2 regions of the Pandoraea pulmonicola genome follow, and region 1 is predicted to be linked to the other one. Evidence: riboswitches for the same ligand, from Rfam matches in the RefSeq annotation. Region 1 holds a riboswitch; the other holds the start of a gene.
The links. A riboswitch is a leader RNA that binds a small molecule or an ion and turns the genes downstream of it on or off. The one in region 1 is predicted to bind thiamine pyrophosphate.

Region 1 (10,571 bases):
GAGCCCTTCCTCGTGGTGTGCGACCGCTCACATCGCTTCGCCCGGCAGACGCAGGTGACATGGAAGGAGCTCAACGGCGAGAAACTGGTGCTGCTCGATTACGCATCGGGCAGCCGTCCGCTCATCGACCGCGCGCTGGCCGAGCACGGCGCGTATTGTCAGGTGGTGCAGGAGGTCGGGCACGCCGTCACCGTGTTTCGGATGATCGAGGCGGGCATTGGCATCAGCATCGTACCGGCGCTGGCGCTGCCGACCATGCCGGGTATGCCGGAAAATGACGAGCGCCTCGCCGCCCTGCCCCTCGTGCCGCAGGTCGACCGCACGATCATGCTCGTGCGCCGCAAGAACCGGACGCTCTCGCCCGCCGCGCAATCCGTCTGGGAACTCATTCAGCAGATCACGGCCGGCACGCCCCAGTCGGGCCAATCAACCGGCAAAGCCTGACATCATGGGAAATACCGGCGGATATCGGTGTTTTTTCGTCTAGTTGCAAGAAATTCAACGAAATCAGCCGAATCGCAGCGAGGCATCGATGTCTCGAAGTGAGTGGTCACCTGCTACAATGATGGGGCGTCGACTCCCCGGGCGGGGAAGGTACGATAGGTGCGACAAGGACAAGAGCGCTTGCCCGGTCGATCGCGCTTCGACGCCGTGCCCGCGGCTTGCGGGCATTGTGTTTCCGATGCGGCGTCATGGACTTGTTCATCAAATACTTCAGCCCGCTGTGGCTCTTCCACGCGGCGGCCGATCTGTCGTTCTGGCAGCGGCATCAACTCGACGCCCGCATGCGGATCGTAAGTCGCTTCATGTGGCGATACGTCATGCGCTGGTGCGTAGTCAGCGCCGCGCTGCTCGCACCCGCGGCCACTCTGGCGCACGGCTTCGCCGCGACCGGCCTCGCGCTTGCCGGCGGCCTGTCGGCCTGTGTCACCGTCCTCATGGCTGCGCTCGCGCTCGGTTGCCTCATCGGTTCGCGACTTCGCTGAACGCTTCGGCGCTCAAGCCGGAAAAGCCCGCCGCCATGGCGGGCCTTTCGTTCAGTACGTCGACACTTCGAATCCGTCAGATCAACTTCAGATCCTTGAGCACGCTTCGGACGATGCGCACGCGCTTCGGCCCGTCGGCATCCGACTGTATATCGATGTTCAGGGCGATCATGGTGAGGTTGCCGTCACGCTCGAGCCAACCCACCCACCAGCCGATGTCGGGCTTCTTGTCGGTGAACCAGCCCGTCTTGCCGTGCAGCACGTAGTCGGCATTCGCTTCCACGATCGAGATGTTCCGCACGATGTCCTGCGAGCGCGCCGAGAACGGCAGCGTGCCCTTCGCCAAACGCTGCAGGAAGTCGACCTGTTCGCGCGCCGAAATCTGCAGGCTGTCGTCGACCCAATAGGTGTCCGCGGCGTGGCCGATCGTGCGATTGCCATAGCCCACCTCGTTGAGTTTGGCCTGCGCATACTGACGCGGGATCTTGTGCGAGAGGATCTGATAGCAAGGCAGACATGACACGCGGAACGCGTCCCGCAGGTTGAGCGCCGCGTTCCACGCCTTCATGCTACGCGGCTTGCCGTCCCAGGGAATGACTTCGCGTTCGTTGTCGATCGCCCCCGATTCGAGCGCCAGCAAGCTGTTGAAAATCTTGTAGGTTGATGCCGGCGACAGGCGCCGCTCGGCGCGCGCGGCGTCGTACGCCTGATAGGTCTGCGTGCGGCCGTCGAGCACGACGACGGTGCCTTTGACGCCTTCATCAGCAAAGTACTTCCCCCAATCGGCCCGCTCGGTGATATGTACGGAAGGGGGACGCACGGGTTCGGCGGCATGCCCCGGCGTTGCGAAGACCACGGGCGAGGCCAGCGCGCCAAGGATGCGCAACACGAGCGCGCCGCGCCGCCAGCGGGAGAATGTCTTTTTCATTTCGTTATCCTGAGTTCGGTGGGTGCCAGATCAAGATGACTGGCTGGAACACTGTCGACGATGCTGGCCAGGCACCTCTCTCGAAAGCGTTTGCAGCATAGTGTGCGTTTCGGCAGATGCAAAGTATCGCTACCGTAACTTTCGTAACCACCGTATCATCGGTCGCAATGGCGAATGTGGACTGCCTCGGGCGTCCGTCCAGCGGAGGCGTTCGGCGACGGCAGCAGCCAACTGCCGATGCGCGTCGGCGCGGATGGTGCACGGGCGGAACACCAGTTGAGCGTGCCATGGCATCACGTCGATGCACGCTGTCGCGAGCCGCATGCGTCGTCACACGCCGTCGCACGTCGTCGCCTGTTGCTTTTCAACATTGCCTAACCCCCTAGCTGACACGTACCGCCATGACCGACCCGCTCACGCAGCGCCAGTCTCCCGCCGACACCCGCGAGCGCTTGCTGGTACGCCTCGACGCACCGCAGAAAGTCGGCGGCGAGCCGGTGCGATATCAGAGCCTGTGGTTGCTGATGCGCGTCTACTTCGCGGCGCGCTACGAAAGTGCGCCCGTCTCGCTCGCGTCGCTCAAGATCCGTTTCGGGCAGTCTGGCGCCGCGGGGGACCTGCGCATGCTGATCAGCCGCGCATTCGCCGATTTCGCACGCTGGGGCGTGGCCGTCGGCTGGGGCGACGACCGGCAGGCGGACGTGCGTCTGCTGCCGACGCGCGGACGCAGCAAGGGACCGTTCTGGCTTGCCGCACACGACGTGTCGCGCATCGCCGTCATGGTCGGCGACACGCCGCCCGACGACCCGCGCCGCGACATCGCGGCCTTCCTCGGTCTGCCGCAGGACACCGCCCAGGGCAAGCCATCGCCCGCGCTCGACTACGTCATGCAGGACATCGCATTCTGGCATCACCTCACACTCGGCAAGCGCGATATGCAGGACGGCGTGTTCTTCGCACCGGAAGCCCCATCGCCGGGCGAGGCCCGCCGCCAGCGCACCGGCGCCATTCCGTCGTTTCACGCGGCCCAGGTGTGCGCCGTCGACGACGTGCAGCGCGGCATCGCGCTGCTTGCCGAGACCCTTGTGTGGCGCCGCATGGGCGACGGAGCTCGCACGCAGCGCTCGCTCGCCACGCTGGCGGCGACCTTCCATGCGAATCAGCCGGGTTCGCCGACATTGCGTGCCATGCACTGGATCGTGCAGGCATGGCAGGCGTACGCGTTGCGCGATGAGGCGGGCGCGTTCGCGCATCTGCAACGTATCGGCGACGACCCGTCGCTTGCCCCCTGTCTCGTCTACAACCCGCGCATTCGCTTCGAGACCCGCAATCTGCAAGCGCTACTGCACAAGTCGCGTGCCGCGCGTCCCGGGCCGATGCCCATACGGGCGCAGTCGGCCGCCGACGCGCTCGCCGCGTTTTCCGATGCGCTGCAAGCCGCATTCGAAGCCGACTCGATCGAGCTGGCGCAGCACGTCGCGGCGAACATCGGACTGTCGTTGTGGTTGTTCTGGCAGGAGGCGCTGATCGACCCTGGCAGGCGGCTCGCCGTCACCGAGGTGCAACGGCAATCGTTGCGCTGGATCGGTCTGTCGGAGTGGATTTGCGATCGCTTCGGCGTGGGCGGCAACTCCGTGTGGAACACGGTTTTTTTACTGCGCATTGCGCGCGGCGGGGTGCCTGCGCGGCGCGATCCCGACCTCGCGACGCTGCGCGCGAGCACGCCGCTGACGGTGGACGCCTTTCTCGACGCCGTACAGCCGTTCGGTGCGCCGTTCTCGCGCGCCAAAGGGTTCCGGCAGTGGACGGACGTGGTGGCGACGACGCTGGCCGATCACGAGGACGGACGCGTTCGTTTCGAGCCGTTGCAGCTCGCCAATCTATGGTTCGAGATGTTGTGGTTCGCCCTGCATCAGGACGGCGACTCGCCACAGGCACTGCACGCGGCCCGTTCGCTGGGACGTGTGCTGCCGATACTGCCGCCGCCCGACCGGCGCTTTTTCCGCGACGCGTTGCGGCTGATGCCGCGCGAATTCCAGCGCGAAGTCCGACTCGCCCGCTGAGCCCCGGCGCCGCCCTCGGGAACGGGCAAGCGCCCCCTGCCCGTACGGTTCAGCGCACGCCCTGCGGCGTCTTCGGCAACGGCGAGCGGAACGAAATGGCCAGACGATTCCACGCGTTGATGGTCGCGACCGCAAACGTCAGGTCGGCAATCTGCTTGTCGTCGTAGTGCGCACGCAAGTCGTTGAAGACGGCGTCCGGCACGTGGCCATCCTGCACGTTCGTGACGGCTTCGGTCCAGGCCAGCGCGGCACGCTCGGCCGGCGAGTACAGCTCGGTCTCGCGCCATGCATCGAGCAGATGCAGACGGCGCGGTTCGATGCCCATTTTCAGCGCGTCGGTCACATGCATGTCGATGCAGAATGCGCAGCCATTGAGTTGCGAGGCCCGCAGCCAGACCAGCTCGACCAGACCGTCGGGCAGACCGCAGTCGTGGAAGTACGCGCTCAGGGCGCCCAGTTGCTCGTAGGCCTGCGGGGATGCTTTGACGTAGTTGAGACGCATCATGAGTCGATTCTCCAGTCGGTTCGTAAAATGCCGCGGATTCGGCGCGCAAGTGCGGTGGCCTCCCGTTGACATCGCTAACGATACGTCCGCCTTGTCTTATAGAGAAGAGCCAAAACAGAATAGAATCGCTAGGCCAATCCTGGTCATCTCAGGCCACACCGGTCCAAGCCAGGACGCCCCGGCGTGGACCGCCACGCGAGGCACTGCGCCATGACAGACAACCCCAGCCCGACCGACTCGCCGGCCCTTGCCGCGCTGCATCTGGCGGACGCCGCGCACACCGCCGGTGTACCGACTTATCGCGCGCTCTATGAGCGTATCCGCGACGGCATCCTGTCCGGCAAGCTCGCCCCGGCCGCGCGCCTGCCCTCGACACGCGCGCTCGCCAGCGAACTGGGCGTGGCACGCGGTACGGTCGAGGCCGCGTACGAACGGCTGGTCGCCGAGGGCTTCGTGATCGGACACGGCGCCGCCGGCAGCCGCGTCAATCCCCAGCTGGACGCCGCCCGGCTTGGCGCCGCCGCCAGGGTTTTCCCCTCGGCGTCGCACAAGACGGCGGACGGTTCACCAGATGCGTCAGTCGTCTCCGCTGGCAAGGCGACGGCACTGCATCCCGTGGACAACCCCAGTCATATCCCGATAAGCGCGTCGGGCATGCCGCTCCCGCTGCAAAACGGCATGCCCGCGCTCGACGAATTCCCACGCAAGCTGTGGGCGCGGCTCGCGGCACGTCACGCGCGCCATCTCGCCCCGGAAAGCCTGCACTACCAGGACGCCACCGGCTGGGCGCCGCTGCGCGAGGCCATCGCCGGCTATCTGGCCATCGCGCGCGGCATTCGTTGCGAGCCCGGGCAAATCGTCGTCACCGCGGGTTACCAGGGCGCGCTGGCGCTCATCGCACGCGTGCTGCTGCGCCCGGGCGATGCCATATGGTGCGAAGACCCCGGCTACTTCCGCGCGCGCGAAGCGCTGCGCATGGCAGGCGCGACGCTCGTGCCCGTGCCGGTCGATCGGGAAGGGCTCGACGTCGCGGCGGGCGAGCAGGCCGCCCCACACGCGCGACTCGCTATCGTGACGCCATCGCACCAGTCGCCGCTGTCGGTAACACTGCCGCTCGCACGCCGCCTCGCGCTGCTGGCTTGGGCGCAGGCGCGCGACGCGTGGATCGTCGAAGACGACTACGACAGCGAATTCCGCTACACCGGCGCGCCGCTGCCCGCGCTCAAGAGCCTGGACGGCGGCGAGCGCGTGCTTTACGCGGGGTCATTCAGCAAGGTGCTGTTTCCCGCGCTGCGGCTGGGCTATCTGGTGGTGCCCCCGGCATTGTGCGATGCGTTTGCCGCCAACGCGGCGCTCACCACGCCGGCGCAGGGCTGGATCGAGCAGGCCACGGTGACGGATTTCATCACGCAGGGGCACTTCAGCCGCCACATCAAACGCATGCGACAACGCTACGGGGAACGCCGCACGGCGCTCGCCGAAGCGTTGCGCGCGCGCCTGGCAGGCCGCATCGATCTGGCGCAACAAGCCGGCGGCATGCATCTGCTCGGCTGGCTTGAAGCCACGCGCGACGATCGCGGCATCTGCCGTGCGGCGGCCCGGCATGGGCTCGCGCCCGGAGCACTGTCGTTCTTCAGCATCGCACGAGCGATGCCGCCGGCGCTCGTGATGAGCTTCACGAACGTCGACGAATCGAGCGCCGACGACGTGGCACAGCGCCTTGCACGGGCCTTCGACGACGACGATCGCCGCCGCGCGGGCGGATAAGGCCAACGACATGGCGCGGCGCGAAAACCGATGCGTGATCGGTGCACGGTCGACGTATGAGCGCTCGTCGACACCCGTCTCGCTGTCCGGTGCACACAAGCGCCATGCCGCAACGCACCATGGTGCCGTTCACGTTTTTCGGGACACATCGTGCTTGTGCTGGCCGGTCGAGTCGGTGTATCGTTGCCGCAAAGCTAGCGCAGGGGTCCTGCAACGTGAGTTGTGGGTGAGAAATACCCTTAGAACCTGATCTGGATAATGCCAGCGCAGGGAGCGTAGAAGTTACTCGCCCCCGTTCATGCTCCTGAGCCGCTTTGCGCCGAATTTGTCGGCGTCAACACGTGCCCCGCCAGGAGACATTGCATGAACGCCAATCCGAAGTTCCTCTCAGCCAACGCGCGCGTGGACGAAGCCGCGATCGCACCGCTGCCCAATTCCCGCAAGATCTACGTGAGCGGCTCGCGCCCCGACATCCGCGTGCCGATGCGCGAGATCTCGCAAGCCGACACGCCGACGAGCTTCGGCGGCGAGAAGAACCCGCCGATCTTCGTCTACGACACGTCGGGTCCTTACACCGATCCGAACGCCAAGATCGACATCCGCTCGGGGCTGCCGGCACTGCGCGCCGCCTGGATCGACGAGCGCGGCGACACCGAAGCGCTGCCTGGACTCACTTCGGCCTACGGCCGCGAGCGCGCCGCCGACGCCGCCACCGCCGAGTTGCGCTTCCCCGGCCTGCACCGCACGCCGCGCCGCGCCAAGGCCGGCAAGAACGTGACGCAGATGCACTACGCGCGTCAGGGCATCATCACGCCCGAGATGGAGTACATCGCGATTCGCGAAAACCTGCGCCGTCAGGAATACATCGAGAGCGTGCGCCGCGCCGGTCCGCAGGGCGAGCGTCTCGCCAATCTGCTCTCGCGCCAGCACCCGGGCCAGCACTTCGGTGCGAGCCTCCCCGCCGAGATCACGCCGGAATTCGTGCGCAGCGAAGTCGCGCGCGGGCGCGCCATCATCCCGAACAACATCAACCACCCGGAATCGGAGCCGATGATCATCGGCCGCAACTTCCTCGTGAAGATCAACGCGAACATCGGCAACTCGGCCGTGACGTCGTCGATCGGCGAAGAAGTCGACAAGATGACGTGGGCGATCCGCTGGGGCGGCGACACCGTGATGGATCTGTCGACCGGCAAGCACATTCACGAAACGCGTGAGTGGATTCTGCGCAACAGCCCGGTGCCCATCGGCACGGTGCCGATCTACCAGGCGCTCGAAAAGGTCAACGGCAAGGCCGAAGAGCTGACGTGGGAAATGTTCCGCGACACGCTCATCGAGCAGGCCGAGCAGGGCGTCGACTACTTCACGATCCACGCCGGCGTGCGCCTCGCGTACGTGCCGATGACCGCCAACCGCATGACGGGCATCGTGAGCCGCGGCGGCTCGATCATGGCGAAGTGGTGCCTCGCGCATCACAAGGAGAGCTTCCTGTACACGCACTTCGAAGAGATCTGCGAAATCATGAAGGCCTATGACGTCGCGTTCTCGCTCGGCGACGGCCTGCGTCCCGGCTCGATCTACGACGCCAACGACGAAGCGCAGCTCTCCGAGCTCAAGACGCTCGGCGAACTCACGCAGATCGCCTGGAAGCACGATGTGCAGGTGATGATCGAAGGCCCGGGTCACGTGCCGATGCAGCTCATCAAGGAGAACATGGATCTCCAGCTCGAGTACTGCGACGAGGCCCCGTTTTATACCCTCGGCCCGCTGACGACCGACATCGCCCCCGGCTACGACCACATCACGTCGGGCATCGGCGCGGCGACCATCGGCTGGTACGGCACGGCCATGCTGTGCTACGTCACGCCGAAGGAGCACCTGGGCTTGCCGAACAAGGACGACGTGAAGGAAGGCATCATCACGTACAAGCTCGCCGCCCACGCCGCCGATCTCGCCAAGGGCCACCCGGGCGCGCAGATTCGCGACAACGCGCTGTCGAAGGCACGCTTCGAGTTCCGCTGGGAAGACCAGTTCAACCTGGGCCTCGACCCGGACAAGGCGCGTGAATTCCACGACGAAACGCTGCCGAAGGACTCCGCCAAGGTGGCGCATTTCTGCTCGATGTGCGGGCCGCATTTCTGCTCGATGAAGATCACGCAGGACGTGCGCGACTACGCCGCCAAGCAAGGCATTACCGACGAGGCTGCGCTCAAGCAAGGCATGGAAGTGAAGGCCGTCGAGTTCGTCAAGAGCGGTGCCGAGATCTATCGCCGCACCTGAGGCGCGAATCGCGAACGACTGGCTCACCGTGTGTGACCCGCCGCTCGCCTCGCCCGCATGAAGAAACGCCCGCAGCGATGCGGGCGTTTCCGTTTCCCCTCGGGAGTTGGCGTCCGGCGGACACAATCGGCAGTGCCGCGCGGTGCGGGCGACTCAGGCAGGCTTTGACGCGTCGGGCGTCGTGGCCGCCTCCGCGGTCGGCACGCCGAGCGCCGTGAGCCGGTTGCGCAACCGAAGCGCCGCCAAGTCGGGACGCAGCGTCGAGATGGAAGTCGCCAGCGCGACGAACGCCTGCGTGTCCGTCGCCGGCAGTTTGGCGGCATTCACCACGTCGCGATGCCGCATCCCCCAGTGCTGGTCGCCCAGTTGCTCGATACCGAGCGCGCACCGCGCCCATTCGTCGGTGCCGAGGCCCGCGGATGCCGGCAGGTCGTCGCGCACCGTCGCCTGATGCATCGGCATCGCGTCGGAGAAGGCCACACGCAACAGCCACGCGGTCGCGTCCGCCGACGGCAGTGCCCGGTGGCTCGCCTGCAGGCGGGTGTTCACGTCGCGAAGGAATCCCTCCGCAGGCTGGTGGACCTGGCATGCGTGGATCCATTCCTTCTTGCCGACCAGGCCCGACTTGCCCGTCCAGCGGCGTGCGGTGTCCGCGACCGTCCGCGTGACATCGGTCAGACCGACCTCGAACGGCACGGTGGCATTGCGTCCGTCGGTGCCGAGCAACGCGCCCTCGATGACGGACGCGCAGATCTGCGCCCCTTCGCTGCGAGAATCGGGCATCGCGACGGGATGATGCGCGAAGTCACCGGCATTGCCACGCGCGTTGCCTCGTCGCTCGCCCGCGCAGACAAACAGCGTCTGCAGCGCCGACGGACATAGCACCGCCTTCGCAGGCACACGCCCTTCGGGATCGAGCTCCGCCCTCAGGATGGAAAGCGGATCGCCGGGCTTGCCGTCCATCCCGGCGGGCGCGGGAGCGTTGCCCGGCCTGGGCTCCGGCGCATTTGCGGATGAGACTTTACACAAATCGTCGCACAGCTCGGTCGTCGGAAGGCAAGTCACGGGCTTGCAAAGATGCTCCGTGACCAGCCCTCTCGCGCTGCCGGCAAGGCTGTTGGCCAGGCGTATCAGGGGAAAGTTCTCCCACTTCACCTTGTCGAGCGAAAGATCGAGGCTGCCCAGGTCGGGCTTGGCCATGTTGCCCGGACCGATCGGATAGTTGTGCATGATGTCGTCCTCGGAAAGTGGCGTGAACGCGATGATTCACCGCGACTTCGACCGCATGTCGAAGCGGATCCACGATGCCCGAGCGTGGCGGCGGCGATTATCGTTTCTGCGCCGCCGAACGCGCGGCAGGTACACGCCACCGCCCGGAAGTAGACAGGCCATCCGCCCGACCGCAGGGCCCGGGAGGCAGCGTGCGGCGGTGCAACGGTGGCCTGGGCGGGCGTATCGGCGCGCCCCGAAGTTATGGCATGCTATTGGACAGGCGATACAGCCGACGGCTGACGCAACCCGCGAGACTTCGCGGACAGGCGTAGGCGGCAATGCTTGCTCGCCGCACACGCCGGGCCCGGCCCCTGGTCCGGCGCCCCAGCCCGAAGGCATCTCAAAATGATGGCCCCACCGGCCTTGTTTTGAAATGTCTCCTGTCACCGGCCCTCCGTCATGCGGACGGGTCCGGCCTACGTCGCTGCTGTGCGCCCGCTTTCGTACATACAGGGACATCAATATGAGTGGTTACGGCTTTCTCTTCAGTATCTTTTTGCTCGTCCTGGCGAGCGCCTTCTTTTCCGCCTCCGAAATTTCCCTCACGGCTGCCAAGCGCACCAAGCTTCAGGTGTTGATGGAAAAGGGCGACGCGCAAGCGGTCAAAGTGCTCGCGCTCAAGGAGCAGCCCGGCAATTTCTTCACCGTCGTGCAGATCGGCGTGAACGCGGTCGCCGTGCTGGGCGGTGTGCTCGGGGAGAGTTTCCTCACGGGCTATCTGTTCAGCTGGCTCTCGCCCGTCGCCGATCAGGCGCTCGCGCTACGGCTCG
Region 2 (10,571 bases), 850 kb from region 1:
CCTGACGCCGCTCGCGCGGCACTGCCACGGGGTGAGGGCCCCGCGGCGTGCCGCGCGCGGACGAGGCACGGTAACCACAAAACTTTCCGACTGAAGAAACATGGGCAAGGTCACAGGTTTTCTCGAATTCGAGCGCCAGAGCGAGTCTTACGAAGCACCGCTGGCACGCGTGAAGCACTACAAGGAGTTCGTGCTCGCGCTCTCCGACGATCAGGCAAAGGTGCAGGGCGCACGCTGCATGGACTGCGGCATTCCGTTCTGCAACAACGGCTGCCCGGTCAACAACATCATTCCCGACTTCAACGATCTGGTGTATCGCCAGGACTGGAAGTCGGCGATCTCGGTGCTGCACTCGACGAACAACTTCCCCGAGTTCACGGGCCGCATCTGTCCGGCGCCGTGCGAGGCCGCCTGCACGCTGAACATCAACAGCGACGCGGTCGGCATCAAGTCGATCGAGCACGCCATCATCGACAAGGCGTGGAGCGAAGGCTGGGTCGAGCCGCAGCCGGCGAAACACAAGACCGGCAAGACGGTCGCCGTGGTCGGCTCCGGCCCCGCCGGTCTGGCGGTGGCGCAACAGCTCGCGCGCGCCGGTCATGACGTGACCGTGTTCGAGAAGAACGATCGCGTCGGCGGCCTGCTGCGCTACGGCATTCCCGACTTCAAGCTGGAGAAGTGGCTGATCGATCGCCGCATGCGCCAGATGGAAGCCGAGGGCGTGACCTTCCGCACCGGCGTGTACATCGGCAAGGACGCACCGGAAGGCCACATCAACAACTTCTCCAAAGAGACGATTTCGCCGGAGCAGTTGCAGGCGCAGTTCGACGCGGTGGTCATCGCCGGCGGCGCCGAACAGCCGCGCGATCTGCCGGTGCCGGGCCGCGAGCTCGACGGCATCCATTTCGCGATGGAATTCCTGCCGCAGCAGAACAAGATCAACGCCGGCGACAAGCTGGCCAAGCAGTTGGTAGCCACGGGCAAGAGCGTCATCGTGATCGGCGGTGGCGACACCGGCTCCGACTGCGTGGGTACGTCGAATCGCCATGGCGCAAAGAGCATCACGCAGTTCGAACTGCTGCCGCAGCCGCCCGAGCAGGAGAACAAGCCGATGGTGTGGCCGTACTGGCCGACCAAGCTGCGCACCTCGTCGAGCCACGAAGAGGGCTGCGAGCGCGACTGGTCGGTCGCCACCAAGCGCTTCGAAGGCAAGAACGGCAAGGTCGAGAAGCTCATCGCGGTGCGTCTCGAATGGAAGGACGGCAAGATGCAGGAAGTCGCGGGCTCGGAGTTCGAGCTCAAGGCAGATCTGGTGTTGCTCGCGATGGGCTTCGTCTCGCCGCTGCAGACCGTGCTCGACGCCTTCGGTGTGGACAAGGATGCGCGCGGCAACGTGCGCGCCTCGACGGAAGGCGAGCGCGCCTACACGACGAACCTGCCGAAGGTGTTTGCAGCCGGCGACGTGCGTCGTGGTCAGTCGTTGGTGGTGTGGGCGATTCGCGAAGGCCGCCAGTGCGCGCGCGCCGTCGATGAATTCCTGATGGGCCATTCCGAACTGCCGCGCTGAGCATCAAACGCGTCATCGCATGCTCGTCGGTGTGCGCGGGTTGGATCTGCCGAAACTACGTGAATACGGGGCAGGGAGAAGTTGAGAGGAGGAGGCGCGGTGGTAGGCCGCCGCGTCGCTGTGAAGAAACCGCCCGGATGGCAACGTCCGGGCGGTTTTTTCCTTCCTTCTCCGGGGGAATGGCTGCGTTTGGCCTTCTCGGCGAGGCGTGAAAATTCTCATAATATAAGATGTCATACAACATGAGATTTTCGGTGATGCCTCGCCACGCGGGAAAACACTTCCCCTATGTGCCAGCTTCGCTATAATAGGCCAATGTTCGAAAAGAAAAAGCTGACGACAGACCCTAGGGATTATCCGTAAACACGACTTTCGAGCCTTGTCATCGTACATCGTCTAACGTAGGATGCCTCTCCAGGTGTGGCGACGCACCGTGACGTGCATGGCGATTTAGCGATGAACAAGGAGTGACATGAGTCAGACTTCCGGCAAACCGTATCGCCGTCTGCTGTTGACGGGCGCGGCGGGCAACCTCGGCAAACAATTGCGTGGCAAGCTTGCCGAATGGGCGGACATCGTGCGCGTGAGCGACATCGTGCCGATCACGGCCGACGCGCCGTATGAAGAAGCGATGCAGGTGGATCTTGCCGACCGCGCCGCCGTGCATGCACTGCTCGAAGGCGTTGACGCTCTGGTGCATCTGGGCGGCATCTCGGTCGAAGCGCCGTTCGACGACATCCTGCAAGCCAACATCCTGGGGCTCTACAACGTCTACAGCGCGGCGCAGAAGCAAGGCGTGAAGCGCATTGTCTACGCGAGTTCGAACCACGCGGTCGGCTTCCACCCGGTCACTGAAGTGCTCGATGTGGACGCGCCGCATCGCCCGGACGGCATGTACGGCATCTCGAAGTGCTTCGGCGAAGATCTGTCGCGCTACTACTTCGATCGCTTCGGTCTGGAGACAGTGTGCCTGCGCATCGGTTCATCGTTCGAGCAACCGAAGAATCCACGCATGATGGTGACGTACCTGAGCTATCGCGATTTCGTCGAGCTCGTGCGTTGCTCGCTGTTCACGAACCGTGTGGGGCATGCGATCGTCTACGGGGTGTCGAACAACCCGACGCTGTGGGTCGACAACACCAAGGCGGCGTTCCTCGGCTACCGTCCGCAGGACAGCTCGGCCGAGTTTGCCGGCTTGTTCCCGCCCAAGGCGCCCGACCCGCGGATGGACGACTGGACGCAGCGCTACCAGGGCGGGCCGTTCGTGCTGCTCGGGCCGATGGAGCCCAAGGCGTGAGCGTGTCGATCGAGCGGCTCGAGCCGTCGCGACAGGCGCCGTACGCTGTGGGCGAGAGTCCGCTGTGGCGTGTCGACGAGCAGGCGCTGTACTGGGTCGACATCCCCGCGAAGCAACTGCACCGTGTGACGCCGGCCGACGGCGTGCATCGTCAATGGACGTTCCCCGAGCAGGTGGCGTGCTTCTCGTTCGATGCGTCGGGCACGCTGCTCGCGGGCGCCGAGACGGGGTTGTTCGCGGCTGCGCTGGGTGAAGGCGCGAATGTTGGCGCAGCGCAATGGCAGCGACTGGCCGCCCCGGTGTTCCCGGCGGCGGGCATGCGCTTCAACGATGGTCGTTGTGATCGTCAGGGCCGCTTCTGGGCCGGCACGATGGTGCAGGACATGTCGCTCGCGAGCGACGCCGGTTCGCTGTTCCGTTTCGATGCCCAGGGCCGCTTGTCCGCGCCGCTGGTCGATGGACTCGTGACGCAGAACGGCCTGGCCTTCTCGCCCGACAGCCGCACCATGTATCTGAGTGATTCGCATCCCGCGCGCCGGCGCGTGTGGGCGTACGATTTCGATGCCGCGAGCGGCGCGATCAGCGCGCGGCGTCTGTTCGTCGACATGAATCGATATCCGGGGCGGCCGGACGGCGCCGCGGTCGATGCGGACGGAGGCTACTGGACGTGCGCCAACGACGGCGGTCGCCTGCTGCGTTTCACACCGGCGGGCGAACTGGATCGCGAGATCGTGTTGCCGGTGTCGAAGCCGTCGATGTGCGCGTTCGGCGGGCGCGACTTCGACACGCTGTTCGTGACGTCGATCCGCCCCGGCACGGGCGCGAACGAACAGGACGGCCACGTCTTTGCCGTGCGCTGCGGCGTGAAAGGACTTCCGGAGGTGTCCTTTGCGGGGGCGTTGCCGGCGGCAGGCGCGTAGGCGGGGGAGGATAACGGTCGCGACGCCGCGCGGCAGTCGATAAGCGGCGCGCACCGGGCGTCCGACCTGCCCGATGCGCCGACGTCTTCAGTGCGCCGGCTCGGCCGCCGTGAGTGCCTTGCCGCGCGTCTCCGGCAACAGTAGCGCGCACACCACCACGAGCAGGTAGCCGCCCCCGGCGACGATGCCGATCGCCTTCACGAGCGAGCCGGTCTGCGCGAGCATGCCGACGGCGATCGGGAAGAACGAGCCGATCCCGCGACCGAGGTTGTAGCAGAAGCCCTGCCCAGAGCCGCGGATATGGTTCGGATACAGTTCCGTCAGATATGCGCCGATGCCAGCGAAAATGCCTTGCACCACGATGCCCAGCGGGAAGCCGAGCAGCAGCATGGCGCCGTCGGTGATCGGCAGCATCGTGTAGGCCATGCCGAGCAGGAACGACGCCACGGCGAAGAAGACGAACGCGGCGCGACGCCCGAACTTGTCGGACAGGATCGCGCCGACGATGTAACCGACGAACGAGCCCACGATCAGCACGATGAGATACGCGCTGGTGTTGAAGACGGACAGTCCGCGCTCCGTCTTCAGGTACGTGGGCAGCCACGTCGTGATGGCGTAGTAGCCACCGAGCATGCCGCTGCACAACAAGCTGCCGAGGATTGTCGTCTTCACATGCGCGGGGGCGAAGATCTGCGCGAAGTTGCCCTTGAGCGCGCCCTCGGCGACTTGCTTGCGCGTTTGCGTGAAGATCTCCGGGTCCGACACGTTGCGACGCACGTACGTGATCCACAGCGCGGGCACGATGCCGATCCAGAAGCAGGCGCGCCATGCGGTGTCGGCGTCGAACACGGCGAAGAAGAACCAGTAGAGCAGCGCGGCGGCGCCCCAGCCGACCGACCAGCTGCTTTGCACGGTGCCGACCGCCTTCGCACGATGCTGCGGCGAGCGGATCATCTCACCCATCATCATGGTGACGACCGTCCATTCGCCGCCGAAGCCGACGCCCTGCAGTGTGCGTGTGATGAGCAGCTGCCAGAACGAATGCGTGAAACCCGAGAGGAACGTGAACAGGCAGAAGGTGGCGATCGTCCACTGCAGCACGCGCACGCGGCCGTAGCGGTCCGCGAGAATGCCCGCGAGCCATCCGCCGATGGCCGACGAGATCAGCGAACTCGTCGCGATCATGCCGGCTTCGCTCTTCGACATGCCCCAGGCGGCGATGAGCGTGGGGATGAGGAACGAATAGATCATGAAGTCGAACGCGTCGACGGCGTAGCCGCCGAAGCCCGCATAGAGGGCCTTGCGCTCCTTCGTGTTGAGTTCCTTGAACCAGGAAAAGAATGCCATGAAGACTCCTCGGTGGATCGCGTGCTTGTCGTTATGTGTGACGTTGGTTTTTTGTGGTCTGGCGCTCGTGCCGGCGCCTGTTCAGAGTGTCAGTCCGCCGTCGACGTGAATCACCTGTCCCGTGATCTGTCGCGCGTGCGGACCGAGCAGGAAGACGGCCAGCGCGGCGATGTCGTCGGGCTCGCAAAGACGCCCCGTCGGTGTGGCGTCGGCCGCGCGTTGCCATGCGGTTGGGTCGATCGCCGAGTGACCGCTGTCCTTGCGCGTGTAACCGGGGGCGACGCAGTTGATCGTCACGCCAGCGCGCGCGTATTCGGCGGCGGCGCTCTTCGCGAGCGCCTCGATTGCCGCCTTGGCGGCCGCGGTCGCGGGGAAGCCGGCCTGGTTCGGCGCGAAACGATGCGCGACGAACGAGCTGACCGCCACGACGCTGGCGCACGTCGAACGCTGCAGGTCGGGCAGCGCCGCACGCAGCATCGCGGCGAACGCGCCCGGCATCGCCGAGAGGGTGCGGGCGAACGCGTCGGCGTCGATATCGGCCACGCGCTCACGCGTGGCGAAGCCGGCATTGCTCACGATCTGGTCGACGGCGCCGAAGGCGTCGTGTGCGGCGTCGATCAATTGCGTGGCCGCCGAGGCGTCGGTGAGATCGCCCAGCCAGATCGCGCATTGCGCACCGGCTGCCTCGCATGCCTGTCGAACGTCGACGAGTCGCGCTTGACTGGCGTCGGAGGCGCCGCGTGTGTGCAGGAGGAGGCGGGTGTCGGGAGAGGCGAGCCGGAGGGCGATGGCCGCGCCGATGCCAGAAGCGGCGCCGGTGACGACGATGGTCCGGCCGGTGCTCGCGTCGGAGGTGCCGGACGAGGAGGTGAGGGTGGTCACGATGAGCCCGTGCAATGCCTAGGGTGCTCGTGATTATGCCAAACCCCCTGTGCTCCGGGACAGGCGCGTCAATATTATTTAGCAGGTGAACGAACTACGCCGCGCCGACGGCGTGCGACGGGTCGACGGGTTTGACGGGCTCGTCAGGCTTGATGGGCTCGGGGTCGATCGCACCGCGCAGCGTCATGGTGTGCTGATGGAAGCGCGCGAGCGTTTCGCGATGCGCCACGCTGACCATCGTCGTCGTCGGCAGGTTGGCATGCAGCGCGCTGTATACGGCCTCCTCGGTTTCCACGTCGAGCGCACTGGTGGCCTCGTCGAGGAACAGGTAGTCGGGCTTTTGCAGCAACGCTCGCGCAGCGGCGAGCCGTTGCTGCTCGCCGCCCGAGAGGCGCCGCGCCCAGTGGGCGACCGTTTGCAGGTCATCCACGTACTGGCCGAGATTCACGGCGACCAACGCGTCGCGGCACTCGGCGTCGGTAAATGTCTCCGGCGACGACGGGAACGCGAGCGCGGCCTTCAGAGTGTCGATGGGCAAATAGCTCTGTTGCGAAAGGAACAGCACGCGCGCGCCGGCGGGAACGTCCACGCGCCCGTCGCCGAATGGCCACAAGCCGGCCAGCGCGCGCAGCAGCGTGCTCTTGCCGCAGCCCGACCGTCCGCGGACGAGCCAACGCGATCCGGGGGTGAACGCGAACGAACCGGCGGTGGCGAGCGGTGCGCCATTGGGCAGCGCGAGACGGAGATCCGTCGCCGCATAGGCACTCGCGTGCGAGTCCGCCTGCGTGGCGACGACCGAGATGCCGCCTTGGCGCGGCGGCTCGTCGATGACGCGCGTGAATTCGCGCAGACGGTTGACCGTGGCTTTCCACTCGGCCAATGTCGCGAAGCTGTTCACGAACCACGAGAAGCCATCGCTGACTTGTCCGAAGGCGTCGATGAGGCGCATGAGTACGCCCAGCGTGAAGGCGCCGGCGAAGTAGCGGGGTGCGGCGGCAATGATCGGGAACACGATGGCGATCTGCGCGTAGATCGAATTCGCGAAGATCAGGCGCTTGGTCACCACCATGATCTGCCACCAGTTGTCGCGCACGGCGCCGAAGGCCGACTTCAGCCGCGAGAGCTCGGCGCCTTCGCCGCGATAGAGCGCGACCTGCTCGGCCGACTCGCGCAGACGCACCAGCAGGAAACGAAAATCAGCCTCGACCTGTTGCTGACGATAGCTCAGGCCGACGAGCGGGCGGCCGACCTTGAAAATGAAGAACGAGCCCACGATCGCGTACAGCGCCGCGACCCAGACCATGTAGCCCGGAATCGTGATGTTCATGCCGCCGAGGGCGAACGACACGGCGCCCGAAATCGTCCACAGAATGGTCACGAACGAGAACAGCGAAACGAGCGTGGTGAGCAGATCGAGCGAAAGCGACAGCGACGAGCTGACGAGCGTGCGGATGTCTTCCGAAATACGTTGGTCGGGGTTGTCCGCGAGATGATCGCGCTCGATACGGTAGTACGCCTGCCGTGCAAACCACTTCGTCAGGTTGGTGTCGGTCACCCACTGTCGCCATCTGATTTCCAGCATCTGCCGGAAGTAGGTGCGAAACGTCGCGATGATGATGAAGCTGAAGGCGAGGATCGCGAATTCGGCGAGCGACGACCTGAAGACCGGCCAGTTGCGCTTGTCGAGCGCGTCGTAGAAGCCCGCGTTCCAGGCGTTGAGTCGCACATTGATGAACACCACCGCGAGGTTCAGCACGATGACCAGCGCCAGAAGCCGTCGCCCCTCCCAGCGCTTTTCCGACACCCAATAGGGGCGGATCAACTGCCAGGCGCTCGGAGGCTTCGGTGGGGGCGTGGCGGGGTCATTGGCCGGCGACGTGCCGGCGGGCAGGGAAGGCTTCGGCGTGTGGGCCATGATCGTCTGGCGGTGCTGCCGCTGTGATGCAACGTGTTATTGGGGACGCCTGTGGGCAGCGATCTCGGGACGAAGGAGCGCCACGCCCGGATTTGCTGCTGTCCGACGATTAATTTGATCACCGTTTTCGATGGTGCGTTGCATGAATTCCGGCCCGAAACCCGCGTGCCGCCGGAATTCAGTTTACGTGCTGTTACGAGACCCCGGGGATTCGTCAAAAAACGAGACGCGATGAGCGTGCAACCGCCCGGAAGGCCAGCTTGCACGGGCGTCGGCATCTATGTTGTAATGGCTGCGGGCGAAACAGGGGTGCTCCGTGCCGAACGCGGGTGTGAACCATGCGTAACGAGTGACACGGGGCTGAGAGAGACCCTTTGCACCCGACCCGGGTAATACCGGCGTGGGAAGTTTCCGACTCCTCCAGTGGGGTAAGGTGTCCAACACCGTTTCGTCCTTTTGCTTTCATGAGGAAAGGACCCCATGCGCTGCCTTTCGCAAGTCCCTGCGATTTTTCCTTCGAATACCTCTGCGTGCCTGTGCGCCGTGACGGCCCGCGTGGCGGTGCGCGTATGAGCGCTTCGCCCTTGCATCCCGACGTCGCGGTGCTCGGCGGCGGTCTGTCCGGCCGTCTGCTCGCGTGGCAACTGATTCGCGCCGGCGCGCGCGTGGCGCTCTACGAGCGCGGCGACGCCGACGGTTCCTCCGCGGCCGGCTGGGTCGCCGCGGCCATGCTCGCGCCGCTGGCCGAGGCCGCCGTGGCCGAACCGAGCATCGTCGAGATGGGCGCGGCGGGCCTCGAGCGTTGGCCGTCGCTGATCGACGGTCTGCCCGAGCCTGTGTTTTTCCAGCGCAACGGCACGCTCGTCGTCTGGCACCAGCCCGATCGCGCGGAGGCGGTGATGTTCGATCGACGCATGCGCGCCAACGCCCCGCCCGAATTGCTGCGCGGTGGTGTGGAGCGTGTGTCTGGCGCGCAATTGGGCGAGGTCGAACCCGCGCTCGCGGGTCGTTTCCAGGAAGGCTGGCTGCTGCCCAACGAGGGCCAGCTCGACAACCGTCAACTGTTGCGCGCGCTGGCGGCCGGCCTGGGAAAGGCCGGTGCGGACCTGCACTGGCATACCGAAATCGACGAAGGCGCCTATCCGGACGCGGGCCTCGTCATCGACTGCCGTGGCCTCGGTGCGCGCGGTCTCCTCACGCAACTGCGGGGCGTGCGTGGCGAAGTGGCGCGCATTCACGCACCCGGCGTCGGTCTGCGCCGCCCGGTGCGCCTGCTGCATCCGCGCTATCCGATCTACATCGCGCCGAAGGAAAACGATCTGTATGTGATCGGTGCGACCGAGCTCGAGTCGGAGGACATGTCGCCGATGACGGTGCGCTCCGCACTCGAGCTGCTGTCGGCGGCGCATTCGCTGAATCCGGCGTTCGGCGAGGCGCGCATCGTCGAGCTGAACGTGAATTGCCGGCCGGCGCTGCCCGACCATTTGCCGCGCGTGCAGTGGGACGGCAAGCGGGTGCTGCGCCTGAACGGCCTGTATCGCCACGGTTATCTTCTTGCGCCGGCGGTGACGGGCGAGGCGTGTGCGCTGGCGCAGGCATTGATGCAAACGACGGGCGCGCCGACGGGACCCGGGTACGCGTTCGACTGGGAGACGTGGCGAGCGGGCCGGCCGTGGCCGGATCTGTTCCGCCTGGCATGAGAGGGAGCGGTACGCGATGGACATCCATATCAATCAACAGACACTGAGCGTGGCCGAGACGGCGACGCTGGCCGAGGCGCTGGCCGCCTACGGCGCCAAGCCGCCGTTCGCGGCGGCGGTCAACGGGCAATTCGTGCCCAAGACGCAATACGCCGCGCGCTCGCTCGCGCATGGCGACAGGATCGACGTCGTGCAACCGGTGGCTGGAGGCTGAGATGAACGCATTCACGGAATCGGCCAACGTGGCCGCGGGCAGCGCGCGCGACGCCCTCACGCTGTACGACACCCGCTTCGGCAGTCGCTTCCTGCTCGGCACGGCGCGCTACCCGTCGCTGCAGGTGCTTAACGACGCCATCGACGCCGCCCGTCCGGGCATGGTGACGGTGGCGCTGCGCCGCCAGCTTTCGGGCACGGGTGCGCAGGCGTCGGAAGGCCACTTCTGGGAGACGCTGCGACGTCTGGCGGTGCCGGTGCTGCCGAATACGGCCGGCTGCCACTCGGTGCAGGAGGCGGTGACCACCGCGCAAATGGCGCGCGAGGTCTTCGAAACCGACTGGATCAAGCTCGAACTGATCGGCGACGACTACACACTGCAACCCGATCCGTTCGGTCTGGTGACCGCCGCCGAACAATTGATTCGCGACGGCTTCAAGGTGCTGCCGTACTGCACGGAAGATCTGGTGCTGTGCCGTCGTCTGCTCGACGTGGGCTGTCAGGCGCTGATGCCGTGGGGGGCGCCGATCGGTACGGGCAAGGGCGTGATCAATCCGTACGGGCTGCGTCTGCTGCGTGATCGTCTGCCGGACACGCCGCTTATCGTCGACGCCGGCCTCGGTCTGCCGTCGCACGCCTGTCAGGTGATGGAGTGGGGCTTCGACGGCGTGTTGCTCAACACCGCCGTGGCGCTCGCCGCGCAACCGGTGGAGATGGCCGGTGCATTCGC

Region 2: linked by a shared signal. The riboswitch ahead of RO07_RS23475 (FAD-dependent oxidoreductase) and the one ahead of thiC (phosphomethylpyrimidine synthase ThiC) in region 1 are both predicted to bind thiamine pyrophosphate.

What each region holds. Positions count from the first base shown of each region.
Region 1 covers NZ_CP010310.2:4,585,113-4,595,683, forward strand. Annotated here, with positions in the region: gene RO07_RS19575 (LysR family transcriptional regulator) at 1-444, shown strand, start outside; gene RO07_RS19580 (hypothetical protein) at 693-986, shown strand; gene RO07_RS19585 (OXA-62 family carbapenem-hydrolyzing class D beta-lactamase OXA-156) at 1,063-1,914, opposite strand; gene RO07_RS19595 (hypothetical protein) at 2,316-3,977, shown strand; gene RO07_RS19600 (carboxymuconolactone decarboxylase family protein) at 4,027-4,482, opposite strand; gene pdxR (MocR-like pyridoxine biosynthesis transcription factor PdxR) at 4,693-6,249, shown strand; TPP riboswitch at 6,441-6,539, shown strand; gene thiC (phosphomethylpyrimidine synthase ThiC) at 6,613-8,529, shown strand; gene RO07_RS19615 (hypothetical protein) at 8,683-9,759, opposite strand; gene paeA (polyamine export protein PaeA) at 10,265-10,571, shown strand, end outside.
Region 2 covers NZ_CP010310.2:5,436,818-5,447,388, reverse strand. Annotated here, with positions in the region: gene RO07_RS23510 (glutamate synthase-related protein) at 1-5, shown strand, start outside; gene RO07_RS23505 (glutamate synthase subunit beta) at 101-1,567, shown strand; gene RO07_RS23500 (NAD-dependent epimerase/dehydratase family protein) at 2,040-2,864, shown strand; gene RO07_RS23495 (SMP-30/gluconolactonase/LRE family protein) at 2,861-3,784, shown strand; gene RO07_RS23490 (MFS transporter) at 3,872-5,131, opposite strand; gene RO07_RS23485 (SDR family NAD(P)-dependent oxidoreductase) at 5,213-6,013, opposite strand; gene RO07_RS23480 (ABC transporter ATP-binding protein/permease) at 6,108-7,928, opposite strand; TPP riboswitch at 8,224-8,352, shown strand; gene RO07_RS23475 (FAD-dependent oxidoreductase) at 8,498-9,628, shown strand; gene thiS (sulfur carrier protein ThiS) at 9,645-9,842, shown strand; gene RO07_RS23465 (thiazole synthase) at 9,844-10,571, shown strand, end outside.